DNA from 2 places in the Micromonospora sp. A3M-1-15 genome. Region 2 is predicted to be linked to the other one. Evidence: riboswitches for the same ligand, from Rfam matches in the RefSeq annotation. Region 2 holds a riboswitch; the other holds the start of a gene.
What was found. A riboswitch is a leader RNA that binds a small molecule or an ion and turns the genes downstream of it on or off. The one in region 2 is predicted to bind cyclic di-AMP.
Positions count from the first base shown of each region.

Region 1: another riboswitch for cyclic di-AMP. It lies ahead of NLX85_RS28665 (NlpC/P60 family protein); the one in region 2 lies ahead of NLX85_RS21500 (hypothetical protein).

Region 1 covers NZ_JANAVK010000007.1:20,251-25,810, forward strand. The annotation lists gene NLX85_RS28655 (C40 family peptidase) at 1-994, shown strand, start outside; gene NLX85_RS28660 (N-acetylmuramoyl-L-alanine amidase) at 1,059-3,089, opposite strand; cyclic di-AMP (ydaO/yuaA leader) riboswitch at 3,298-3,435, shown strand; gene NLX85_RS28665 (NlpC/P60 family protein) at 3,504-4,484, shown strand; gene dcd (dCTP deaminase) at 4,545-5,123, opposite strand; gene NLX85_RS28675 (pyridoxamine 5'-phosphate oxidase family protein) at 5,202-5,560, shown strand, end outside.
Region 2 covers NZ_JANAVK010000004.1:221,781-227,340, forward strand. The annotation lists gene NLX85_RS21480 (hypothetical protein) at 25-429, opposite strand; gene NLX85_RS21485 (STAS domain-containing protein) at 857-1,216, shown strand; gene NLX85_RS21490 (SRPBCC family protein) at 1,319-1,771, shown strand; gene NLX85_RS21495 (hypothetical protein) at 1,773-2,282, opposite strand; gene NLX85_RS21500 (hypothetical protein) at 2,380-3,447, opposite strand; cyclic di-AMP (ydaO/yuaA leader) riboswitch at 3,452-3,583, opposite strand; gene NLX85_RS21505 (cation diffusion facilitator family transporter) at 3,727-4,641, opposite strand; gene NLX85_RS21510 (AAA family ATPase) at 4,733-5,560, opposite strand, start outside.

The sequences.
Region 1 (5,560 bases), on a different contig from region 2:
TCATCGTCACGCCCCGAGCCAGCCGCCCGGCCGACCGGCCGGGTTCCACCGGGTGGTACGCCGTCTCCTCACCGTGGTCGCCGCCGTCGCGGTCGGCGCCGGGCTGCTGGCGGCCCCGGCGCACGCGGCGCCGTCGGTGGACGAGATCGACGCCCAGATCGACAAGCAGTGGGAGCAGCTGGAGCCCACCATCGAGCAGTACAACAAGGTCCGTGCCCAGCTCAAGGTCAACAAGAAGAAGTCGGCCGACCTCGAGAAGAAGATGGTGCCGCTCGAACTGGAGTCGGCGCTGGCCATGAACAAGGTCGGTGACATCGCCGCCCGCTACTACATCCAGGGCCCGTCCCAGGATCTCGGCGCGCTGCTGGTCAACACCAAGCCCGGCACGCTGGCCGAGCAGCTGGTCATCCTCGACCGGCTCGCCGACGACCAGCGCCGGCAGATCGCCGGCGTGCTCGCCGTCCGGGACAAGTACAACAAGCAGAAGCAGAAGCTGGACGCGCTGATCGCCACCGAGATCAAGCAGAGCAACGAGCTCGCGGCGAAGAAGAAGCAGATCGACTCCGAGATCAAGCGGCTGACCGCGATGCTGCCGGTGACCTCGATCCGCCCGGAGGGCTGCCCGGCCATCGACGGGGTGGTGAGCAGCGCGGCGCGCACCGCGATCAAGACCGCCTGCCTCCAGGTCGGTGACCCGTACGTCTGGGGCGCCACCGGCCCGAACTCGTTCGACTGCTCCGGCCTCACCCAGTACGCCTACAAGGCGGCGGGCATCTCGCTGACCCACTTCACCGGCGCACAGTGGAACGAGGGTCGGAAGATCGCGTCGAGTGACGCCCGACCGGGCGACCTGGTCTTCTTCTACAGCGACCTGCACCATGTCGGGCTCTATCTCGGCAACGGGTTGATGGTGCACGCGCCCCGGACCGGCAAACCGGTCCAGGTCTCGAAGGTGGCCTACATGCCGGTCGCCGGCTACCGCAGGCCGTACTGACCCACCCCGCTCAGCACGAAGGCCCCCGGTCCACGCGGACCGGGGGCCTTCGTTTCGCCGATCGTCAGCTCGGCGAGCCGATCGCCGACGGCAGGATCAGCACGTCGTCGCGGTTCGCGAACATGATCCGGTGGCCGAACTGGATCTGCACGTACCGGTTCTCGCCGCGGACCACGGTCCGGTCACCCGGGGCGGAGCCGTCGAACGAGACGGCCCGGTAGTACTCGCCCGGCAGGACGCCGCCGAGCGCGTACCGCTGGCCGGCCGCGAAGGTGTACTGGAGCGGCGAGATGGTCTGGTACGGGATGGTGGCCGGGTAGGCCTCCTTCTCCGGGTAGGCCCGCCCGTACACCGGGATGGTGGTCTTGCCCGGCTTGGGCGTCACCACGAAGCCCGCCGACCACTTGGCGGTGGGCGCCGAGGCCGGGTTGAAGAACCAGGCCTTCTGGCCGAGGTACCAGATCGCCGTCCAGTCACCCTGCACGTCCGCCAGGGCGTACGTCTGGCCGGCCGAGGCGCGGGCGCCGTGGTCGGAGATGTACATGGTGTCCGGCGTGCCGTTCGGCCGCAGACCGAGGTCGTTGACCAGCGGGGCGGTCGCGCTCGGGGCGGTCCGCAGGATCACTGCGGACGAGCCCCGCAGGGGGCAGGGCGCGGCCGGCGGCGTGGGCTTCGGCACGCCCGGCGGCTGCTGGTTGCAACCGGTGAAGGCGGGCTGGTTGGTGGCGAAGTCCGGGTCGATGGTGACCAGGCCGGTGTGCGGCGTGCCGGTGGAGTGGAACGGCGCCTTCATGAGGTCGAAGTAGTGCGACCAGTCCCAGTACGGGCCCGGGTCCCAGTGCATGCCGGCCACGGTGCCGGCGGTGGTGCCGGGCACGTTGTCGTGGCCGATGATGTGCTGCCGGTCCAGCGGGATCTGGAAGCGCAGGGCCAGGTGCCGGACCAGCTTGGCCGACGCCCGGTACATCGCCTCGGTGTACCAGGTGCCGTGCCCGGCGAAGCCCTCGTGTTCGAGGCCGATGGACTTGGCGTTGACGTACCAGTTGCCGGCGTGCCAGCCGACGTCCTTGGCCTTGATGTGCTGGGCCACGTAGCCGTCCACCGAGCGCAGCGTGTAGTGCCAGCCCAGGTAGTCGGCCCGCTTCACCAGGTCGACGCTCGGGCGGAAGTAGCCCTCGGTGTCGTGGATGACGATGTACTCGATCTTCTGCTGGGCCGGCCGGTTCCCGAGGTCGTGGTTGCCGTAGTCGCCCGGGTCGGCGCTGAGCTGCTCGTAGGGGGCCGGGATCCACTCGCAGGCGAGCCGCACCGGGCACTCCAGGCCGTCCGGCCGCTCGGCCCGGCGCAGCCCCAGCTTGTGCAGCCCGGACTGGTCCGGCGTCACCGTGGTGGCGGCCAGCGTCACCCGCTGGCCGTCGTCGGTGGTCCGGGCCGCGCCGAGGCCGAGCTGGTCGTAGACCTCGTCGGCGAAGGCCGCCGCCGCGTCCTCGGTGTCCGCGCCGGAGTAGCGGGCCACCGCGCCGTACCAGGCCGCCGGGTCGGTGCCGGCCCCGACCGGCGCGCCCAGTTCCTTCTGGTACGAGGCGAGCAGCGCCGCCCCGCCCCGGATGTTCGCGGCCGCGTCGGTGCGCAGCGTCTCCTCGGCGAGGCCGGTGAGCGCCGCGGCGGCGTCGAGCGTCTGCAGGGACGCCTGCGGCAGCACGTCCTCCGCCGGCGCCGACGCGGTGGCCGGGTCGAGGGTGAGCGGGCGCGAGTCGTCGCCCCGCGGGTCCTCGTCCTCGTCGACGTGGCCGCTGGCCGGGGTCGAGAGGACGTGCTGGGCGTCGGTGAGGTGCATCGGGCCGTAGCCGCCGCTGGTGCTCGGCTGGCCCGGGTGGGTGTCCCAGCGCGACTCCAGGTACGAGACGCCGAGCAGGACGCTCTGCGGCACGCCGTACTCCGCCGCGGCGGCGGCGTACTGCTCCTGGCGGTCGGTGGTGGTTTGGGCGGTGCTCGGTTCCGCGGCCACCGGTCCGGTGGCCACGAGCGCGGTGGCCGCCGCGACGGCGGCTGCCAGCAGCATCCGTCTGCCCGACGGCGGGGGTGAGAGGTGCATCGAACCTCCAGACAGGGATGGGGGTCACTGCGTCCTCACCCTCGCCCCGCGCAACCTCCGGGTCAATACCTTTCCGAGAGGTAATCTGCCGTGAAAAAAACCTTCGGGCACGGAGTGTCACGGCGTCTTGGGTTGCGGATCGGTAACGGCCATCTCTACTCTGGTCAATCGTCGGCCGCCAGTTTCACCGTCCAACCCGGGTGGTGACGGTTCGACACCGCCGAGTCGCCTCCGGGCGAGCCGGGGACCCAGGTACCTGGGGTGAATCCGCAGCCACTGCGGTAGGGCGGCTCCCTTCCCGCCCGAACCCGTCAGCTAACTCGGTAGGCGGGCACGAAGAAGGAGTACGGAAGCCCGGTGGCACACCATGCCCCGCGGCCACCGTCGAGCCGGTCGGTCGACCGGTCGACGGCTGTGCCGCGTTCCCGCTGGTCCCGCTTCACCACCGTCCTCGCCGCCCTGGCCGGCACCGCCGTCGTCCTGACCGGCGGCGCCACGGCGGCCCACGCCGAACCGTCGGTCACCGAGATCGAGCGCCAGATCGACCAGGACTGGAACAAGCTCGAACCGATCATCGAACAGGTCAACGCCACCCGCGAGCAGCTCGCCGCCAAGCGCAAGCAGGCCGCCGCGCTCGCCAAGCAGATCGCCCCGCTCCAGGCCCGGGTGGACGCCGCCCTCGGCCAGGTTGGCGGCCTCGCCGCCGACGCGTACAAGGGCGACAACAACCTCTCCACCGTCAACGCGCTGCTGGGCAGCCGGTCGCCGAGCGAGCTGGTGGACGGCCTCGCACTGCTCGACCGCTTCGCGAACCGCCAGCAGGCGCAGGTGCGTACCGTCGCCGAGCTGCGCGACCAGCTGGCCGCCAAGAAGCAGCCGCTGGACGAGATGATCAGCGAGCTGGCGCGCACCGAGGCGCAGCTCGCGGCGAAGAAGAAGCAGATCGACGCCGAGATCGTCAAGCTGCAGAAGCTCCGGCTCAAGGTCTACGGCAGCGGCGGTGGCGGTCCGCTGCGTCCGGCGCCGTGTCCCGCCGGCTACCCCGGTGGCCCGGCCGGCGTGGCGGTCAAGTTCGCCTGCGCCCAGATCGGCAAGATCTACGTCTGGGGCGCCGCCGGCCCCGACCACTTCGACTGCTCCGGCCTCACCATGGCGGCCTGGGCCAAGGCCGGCGTCTCGCTGCCGCACAACGCCCGGCAGCAGCACGACGTGACCAGGCGGGTGAGCCGGAGCGAGCTGCGCGCCGGCGACCTCGTCTTCTACTACAGCGACCTGCACCACGTCGCCATGTACGTCGGTGACGGCTGGGTGGTGCACGCCTCCCAGTCCGGCAAGCCGATCACGATGAAGCGCGTCGACGACGGCCAGATCAACAGCTATGGCCGCCCGGGCTGACCGGTCCGCGGGGGCTCCCGTGCCGCGGGGGCCCCTGCGCCGTTCCCGAGTGCCGGTCGGTCAGCGGGTCGGCCAGGTGCGCCAGTTCTGCCAGGACCGGCTCGGGGTCGGCCCGCGCTGCCCCTGGTAGCGCGACCCGTAGACCGCCGAGCCGTACGGGTGCTCGGCCGGCGAGGAGAGCCGGAAGATGCAGAGCTGGCCGATCTTCATGCCCGGCCAGAGCGTGATCGGCAGGTTCGCCACGTTGGACAGCTCCAGCGTGACGTGGCCGGAGAAGCCCGGGTCGATGAAGCCGGCCGTGGAGTGGGTGAGCAGGCCCAGCCGGCCCAGGCTGGACTTGCCCTCCAGGCGCCCGGCGAGCTGGTCGCCCAGCGAGATGACCTCCAGCGTGGAGGCGAGCACGAACTCGCCCGGGTGCAGCACGAACGGCTGGCCTTCCGGCACCTCCACCATCGAGGTGAGATCGTCCTGCTGCACGGACGGGTCGATGTGCGTGTAGAGATGGTTGTTGAAGACCCGGAACAGCCGGTCCAGGCGTACGTCGATGCTGGACGGTTGCACCAGCGTGGGCTCGAAGGGCTCCAGCGCGAGCGTGCCCGCCTTGATCTCGGAGACCAGGTCGCGGTCGGAGAGCAGCATCGGAACACCATAGCGACCGGTACGGGTGACCTGCGTGTCGGACTACATCTTCGTACACCTGTTCGATAGAATGTCCGCATGGCTTCCTGGTCCGAATTCGCCGCCGACGAGCCCCGACTCGCCGACGAGATCCGCCTCCTGTTGCAGCAGTACGGGCCGGGTTTCGGCTACCTCGCCACGGTCCGTGCCGACGGCGGCCCGCGGGTGCACCCGGTCTCCCCGGTCATCACCGACGACGGTCTCTGGTGCTTCGTCATCGACTCCCCCAAGCGCCGCGACCTCGAACGCGACGGCCGCTTCGCGCTGCACTCCTTCCCGCCGGAGGAGAGCGACGACGAGGCCTACGTGGCTGGCCGGGCCCGCCCCGTGACCGATCCGGCGACCGTGGCCCGGGTGGCCCGGATCGGCCGGGCCGCCTCGCAGGGCGACTGGCGGCT
Region 2 (5,560 bases):
GGGACGGCCACCGTCGCGTCCCGCTCAGCCGTCGAGGCCGGCGGGGGAGTTGGGGCGGTCGACGTCGACGAACTCGATCTCGTCGACGTCCCGCTCGCGGCTGCCGGCCGCCCGCGCGGCGGTGCCGGCGGCCCAGCCGATCGCCGCACCGGCGAGCGCCGCAGCGATCAGCAGCGTCCAGGGCAGCGCCGGCCGGCGGCCGGCGAGCGCGTCGAAGGCGAGGCTGGACCGGCGGCGGGCCTCCTCGGCGGCGGAGCCGACCAGGTCGGTGGCGTCGTCGGCGAAGCCGGAGGAGTTGCGGCGGGCCGAACGGGCGGCGTCCCGCACACTGTCGCCGGCGGAGCCGGCGGCGGCGAGCAGGTGCTGCCACGCCTGGTCGGCGACCCGCTCGGGCTTGCTGCGGCGGTCCAGCAGGGTGGATCCGAACATGGTGTTACCTCCTCGGGGTGCCGAAGTCCGGTGGCCGGTTCGGACTCCGGGTGTCATCCGGCGCGTGACGGTTCGCTCCCCGTGCCCAGTGCCCCGACCCGACCCGGCGCAAACCACCCCGGCGGGGCGCGTCGGCGCGCCAGGGGACAGTCCACCCGGACGCGCCGGGGGGTCGGGTGCCACCGGGACGTGCGGCGGCCCGCTACCCTGGGTCGGCGGATCGGCCGGGCCCGCCCCGGTCGATCGACCGGTGGGACCGGCGCCGCGGGGATGATCGGAGCCCGAAGGTCCGGATCAGGGTGCCCAGGTGTGCCCAGTCCGCGAATTGCTCATCCCGAGGGGTGGCGACCGAGGCCGTCGGAGGAATACTCTCGGTCGCGGCCCGCGTACTGATGAGGCGCCCGTACGGGCGAGTGGAGGTGCTCGCGTGAGCCTGTCGATCGTGAAGTCGGTGCTGGCCGGTGGTGTGGTCCAGATCGCCCCGCGGGGCGAGATCGACGTCGACACCGCGTACGAGGTGCGGGAAGCGATCGCCGAGGTGCTCGCCAAGGGCCGCCCCTCCCGGATCGAGCTCAACATGCGGCTCGTCACCTTCATCGACTCGGTCGGCATCAGCGCCATGGTCGCCGGTTTCCAGACCTGCGAGGTGAGCGGCGTCAAGCTGGTGGTCACCGAGCCGAGCCGGTTCGTGCACCGGCAGCTGTGGGTGACCGGCCTGCTCGGCCTCTTCGGCGCGCCCGAGCCCTGGTTCGCCGACAGCACCCGTGAGGTGCTCCCCGGCGCCTGATCGGCGCCCACCCCTCGCTGGTCGACGGGACTTCCGACCCGTTGCCAGCCCGGCTCCGGTACGGGACGATCGTGCGGATCCACGACGGCGAGGGGGTACCGCTTGCTCAGCAGCGACAGCTTCAGCTACACCGTGCAGGCCCGTTGCACCCGGGCGGAAGCGGTGGCCCTGCTCGGCGACCTGAGTCGGCAGGGCGAGCTGCATCCGCTGATCGTGCGGGTCCGCCAACTGCCGCCCCGCCCGGGCGCGCTGGCCAGCTACGCGATCACCGACCGGCTGGAGCTCGGCCCGCTGCACTTCCCGGTCACCTATCAGGCCGACGTGCTGATCGCCAACGAGGACGAGGTGGTCACCGTGGCCCGGCAGCAGCCGGCCACCACGGTGCGCAACCACACCCGGCTGCGTGACGAGCCCGACGGGGTGGTGCGGATCGACGTGGAGATCACCCTCTCCGCCCCCGCGCCGCTGTTCGGGTACGCCTTCCGGCAGGCCCGGGCGGCCCACCTCGGCCTGGCGAGCCGGCTCGGCGCCACCCTGGAGGGGCGGGCGGCCTGACTCAGCCGCGCCGCCCGACCGGCGCCGGTCGCCGGGCCGCCGGTCGGGCCGGCCGCAGCCGCCCCCACGGCTTGTACGTGGACAGCACCGTGACGACGAGCAGCAGCGTGCTGGAGACGGTCGGCGCGACCACGAGGTCGACGCGCAGGTGGGTGGTGGCCGCCCCGGCCAGCTCGCCGAGGTGCCGGACGCGCGGGGTGAGCAGGAGCAGCACCAGCGTGAGCACCACGGTCGTGACCGCGAACTTCACCAGCACCCAGCGCCAGCGCAGCAACCCCCACGGGGTGAGCAGCGCGCTGGCCAGCCCGACCAGCCAGACCACCACGCTCAGCGGGGCGAACAGCCAGGTGACCAGCAGCGCGGCCGCCGGGTAGACCACCTCGGGGTCGGCCCCGCGCAGCCCGGCCACGCCGAGGGTGAGCAGCACCAGGTCGGCGCCGAGCCAGCCCACCGAGGTGACGACGTGCAGGGTGAGCAGGGCCTTGCGCCCGGCGGGGGAGAGTCGACTCATGCCCCCGATGCTCGGCCGTCGTGGGCGCCGCGTCGTGGGCCGTGCGGCGACACCCGGCGTACGTCGTGGGGCGTAGGCCGGGTGCCGCCGGGGCGGGTCAGTACACCGACAGGTGCACGTGGTTGGTGTGGTCGCTGGACGGGTCGCCGTTGCCGCCGCTGTACGCCTTCCAGCCGCTGCTGGGCAGCCAGATCTGCTTGTACCAGATCACGTAGAGCACGGCGAGGGGGTCGGCGTTGCGGATGAAGTAGGCGGCCAGGTTGTTGCCGTACGTCTTGTCGCCGCCGGTGGCCACGCCGCCGAAGCCGTCCGTCTGCGCGGCGAAGTCGCAGGCCCGCCCCTTCGGGTGCTCGCCCGAGCCGCTGGGCCGGTAGCAGGACACGTACCGGGTGAAGCCGGCCGCCTTGGCCTGCTGGAGGGCGTGCAGCGTACGCGGGGTGATGCAGCCGTCGGCCGGCGTCGGGTCGTTGACGCTGCACGACTCGGGCGGCCAGGAGCCGTCGGCGTTGCGCGGGGCCGGCTTGGCGTTCGCCGAGGAGGTGCCCTGCACGCTGCCGCCGCCGCTGCTGGACGCGCGGTCGTTGGCCACCTCCAGGGCACGTTCGGCCTGCTGCTTGCGCTTGGCCATCACGGCGACCTGCTTGCGCTGCTCCTGGATCTCGCCGGTGAGCGCGGCCTGCGTGCGGGTGGCCTCGTCCCGGGTCTCGATGAGGTCGCGCAGCGCCCGGTCCTCGTGCGCGGCCACCTGCTCCAGCGCCGCCGCGCGGTCCATGAAGCCCTCCGGGCTGCTGCTGCCGAGCAGCGCCGCGGCCGTGCCCATGCGCCCGGCCCGGTACGCCACCCCGGCGATTTCGCCGACCTTGGCGTCGCGCACGGTCAACTCGGCGTTGACCGTCTTGAGCTGGGCGGTGAGCTGTTGCTGCCGGGTCACCGAGCGGTTCAACGCGGCCCGCGCCTCGAGCCAGCCCTTGCTGGCCGCGTCGAGCTGGGCGCGCAGCGCGGGCGTGCCGCCCTCGTCGTCGCCGGGTGCGGCGGCGAGCAGGCCGGTCGCCGGAGCCGCCGGGGCGGGGGAGGCCGGCGCGGCCACGACGCCGAGGGTGAGCGTCGCGATGAGCAGGGCCGCCAACCGGGCGGCCGTCCGTCGTACAGGTGCCACTGGGGGCATTCACGTGTCCTTCCGTCAACCGCCGACCGGGTTAGCTGACGGGTTCGGGACGGAAGATCCCTACCGCTGACGCGGATGCACCCCACGAACGTGGTTCCCCGGCTCGCCCCTGCGGGCGATTAGGCGACGGCCGCCGCAGGCGCCGGTGGGCGCCGCCCGGCGGGGGCCGCGGTCGAGCCTACCGGCGCTGCTCCGGGCCGGCTCCGCAGGTGGGAGCCGGTGGCCCGGTCAAAACCGGCACAAGTGCACAATAGCCACTTGAATTTAAGATTGCCCTAATTACCACTCGACCGCACCGCAGGCCCCGGGAGACGCTCCGGGTTCGATCTGCAACGTGGCGTGATCGATCGAGAAGTCCTCGTGCAGGGCGGTGCGGGCCGCGGCCAGCACGTCGCCCACCTCGGCGCCGGGGACCATGGTGAGGTGCGCCGAGGCCACCTCCATGCCCGAGGTGAGCGTCCAGACGTGCAGGTCGTGCACCTCGGCGACGCCCGGCACGGCGGCCAGCCGGTCGTGCACGGCGGTCACCTGGAGGTGCTCCGGGGCGGCCTGCACCAGGATGCGGACGGCGGCCCGGCCGAGCCGCCAGGTGCGCGGCAGGATGAACAGCCCGATCGCCACGGCGACCAGCGGGTCGGCCCACCACCAGTCGGTGAGCGCGATGACCACGGCGGCGCCGATCACCCCGAGTGAGCCGAGCAGGTCGCCCAGCACCTCCAGGTACGCCCCGCGCAGGTTGATGCTCTCCTCGGCGCCGGCACGCAGCAGCGCGAACGCGGCGACGTTGGCGAGCAGGCCGAGCACCGCCACGGCGAGCATCGGCCCGGCGAGCACCTCCGGCGGCTCGCCGAACCGGCGTACCGCCTCGATCAGGACGTAGACCGCCACGGCGCCGAGCAGCACCGCGTTGGCCAGCGCGGCCAGCACCTCGAGCCGGTAGAGCCCGAAGGTGCGCTGCGGGTCGGTGTCGGCCCGCCGGGTGGCGCTGATCGCGGCGAGGGCCATGCCGATGCCGAGGACGTCGGTGAACATGTGCCCGGCGTCGGAGAGCAGGGCCAGCGAGCCGGTGGCGAACGCGGCCACCGCCTCGACCGCCATCAGGGCGGTGAGCAGCCCGAACGCGGCCCAGAGTCGACCACGGTGGCGGTGCGCGGCGTTGGCCACCGCGCCGCTGTGGTCATGACCTGCGCCCACGCCCACACCCTCCGTCCGTCGCCCCGGCCGAGCTCAATCTATGCTCACATCGCTATATGTGCAAGTGAACGTGGGGGGCGGGAAGCCGCCGTCAGCCGACCGGGTCGAGCGTGGTGAGGCGCTGGGTGGCCCGGGAGAGCGCCACGTAGAGGGTGCGCACGCCCGACCCCGGATCGGCCCGGATCTCGCTCGGTGCGACAAGCACCACCCCGTCGTACTCCATGCCCTTGGCCTGGAGGCTGGTCACCACCTGGAGCCGGCCGCCGAGGTCGCCCAGCCAACCGGCCACCTCGTCCCGACGCGGCACCGGCGTGATCACGCCCACCGTGCCCTCGACCTCGGCCAGCAGCGCGCGGGCCGCCGCCGCGGTGGCGGCGGCCATCTCGGCGGCGGGCACGGTCCGTTCCACCGGCGCCACGCCGGTGGAACGAACGGCGGTGGGCAGCGCGAGGTCCGGGTGGACGCGGCGGATCTCCGCGGCCGCCACCGCGAAGATCTCCGCCGAGTTGCGGTAGTTGGTGGTCAGCTCGTAGCGGTACCGGCGGCGCCGGCCCAGCGCCTGGTCCCGGGCCCGCGCCAGCTCCTGCGGGTCGCCGGTCCAGGCGGTCTGCGCCGGGTCGCCCACCACCGTCCAGGAGGCCAGCCGGCCGCGCCGGCCGATCATCCGCCACTGCATCGGCGAGACGTCCTGCGACTCGTCGACCACCACGTGGGCGTAGTCGCGGTAGTCCTCCGGGCGCTCCCGGGCGGCGGCCCGGGCGGCCCGCTGCCGGTCGGCGGCCGTGCTCAGCTCGCGGACGCCGCCGGCCAGCTGGTACGGGTCCCGCTTCGGCCTCGCCCGTTGCACCGGCTTGCCGAGCAGCGCGTCCAGCTCGTCCAGCAGCGCCACGTCGGCGATGGTGAGCCCCTCGGCGTCCAG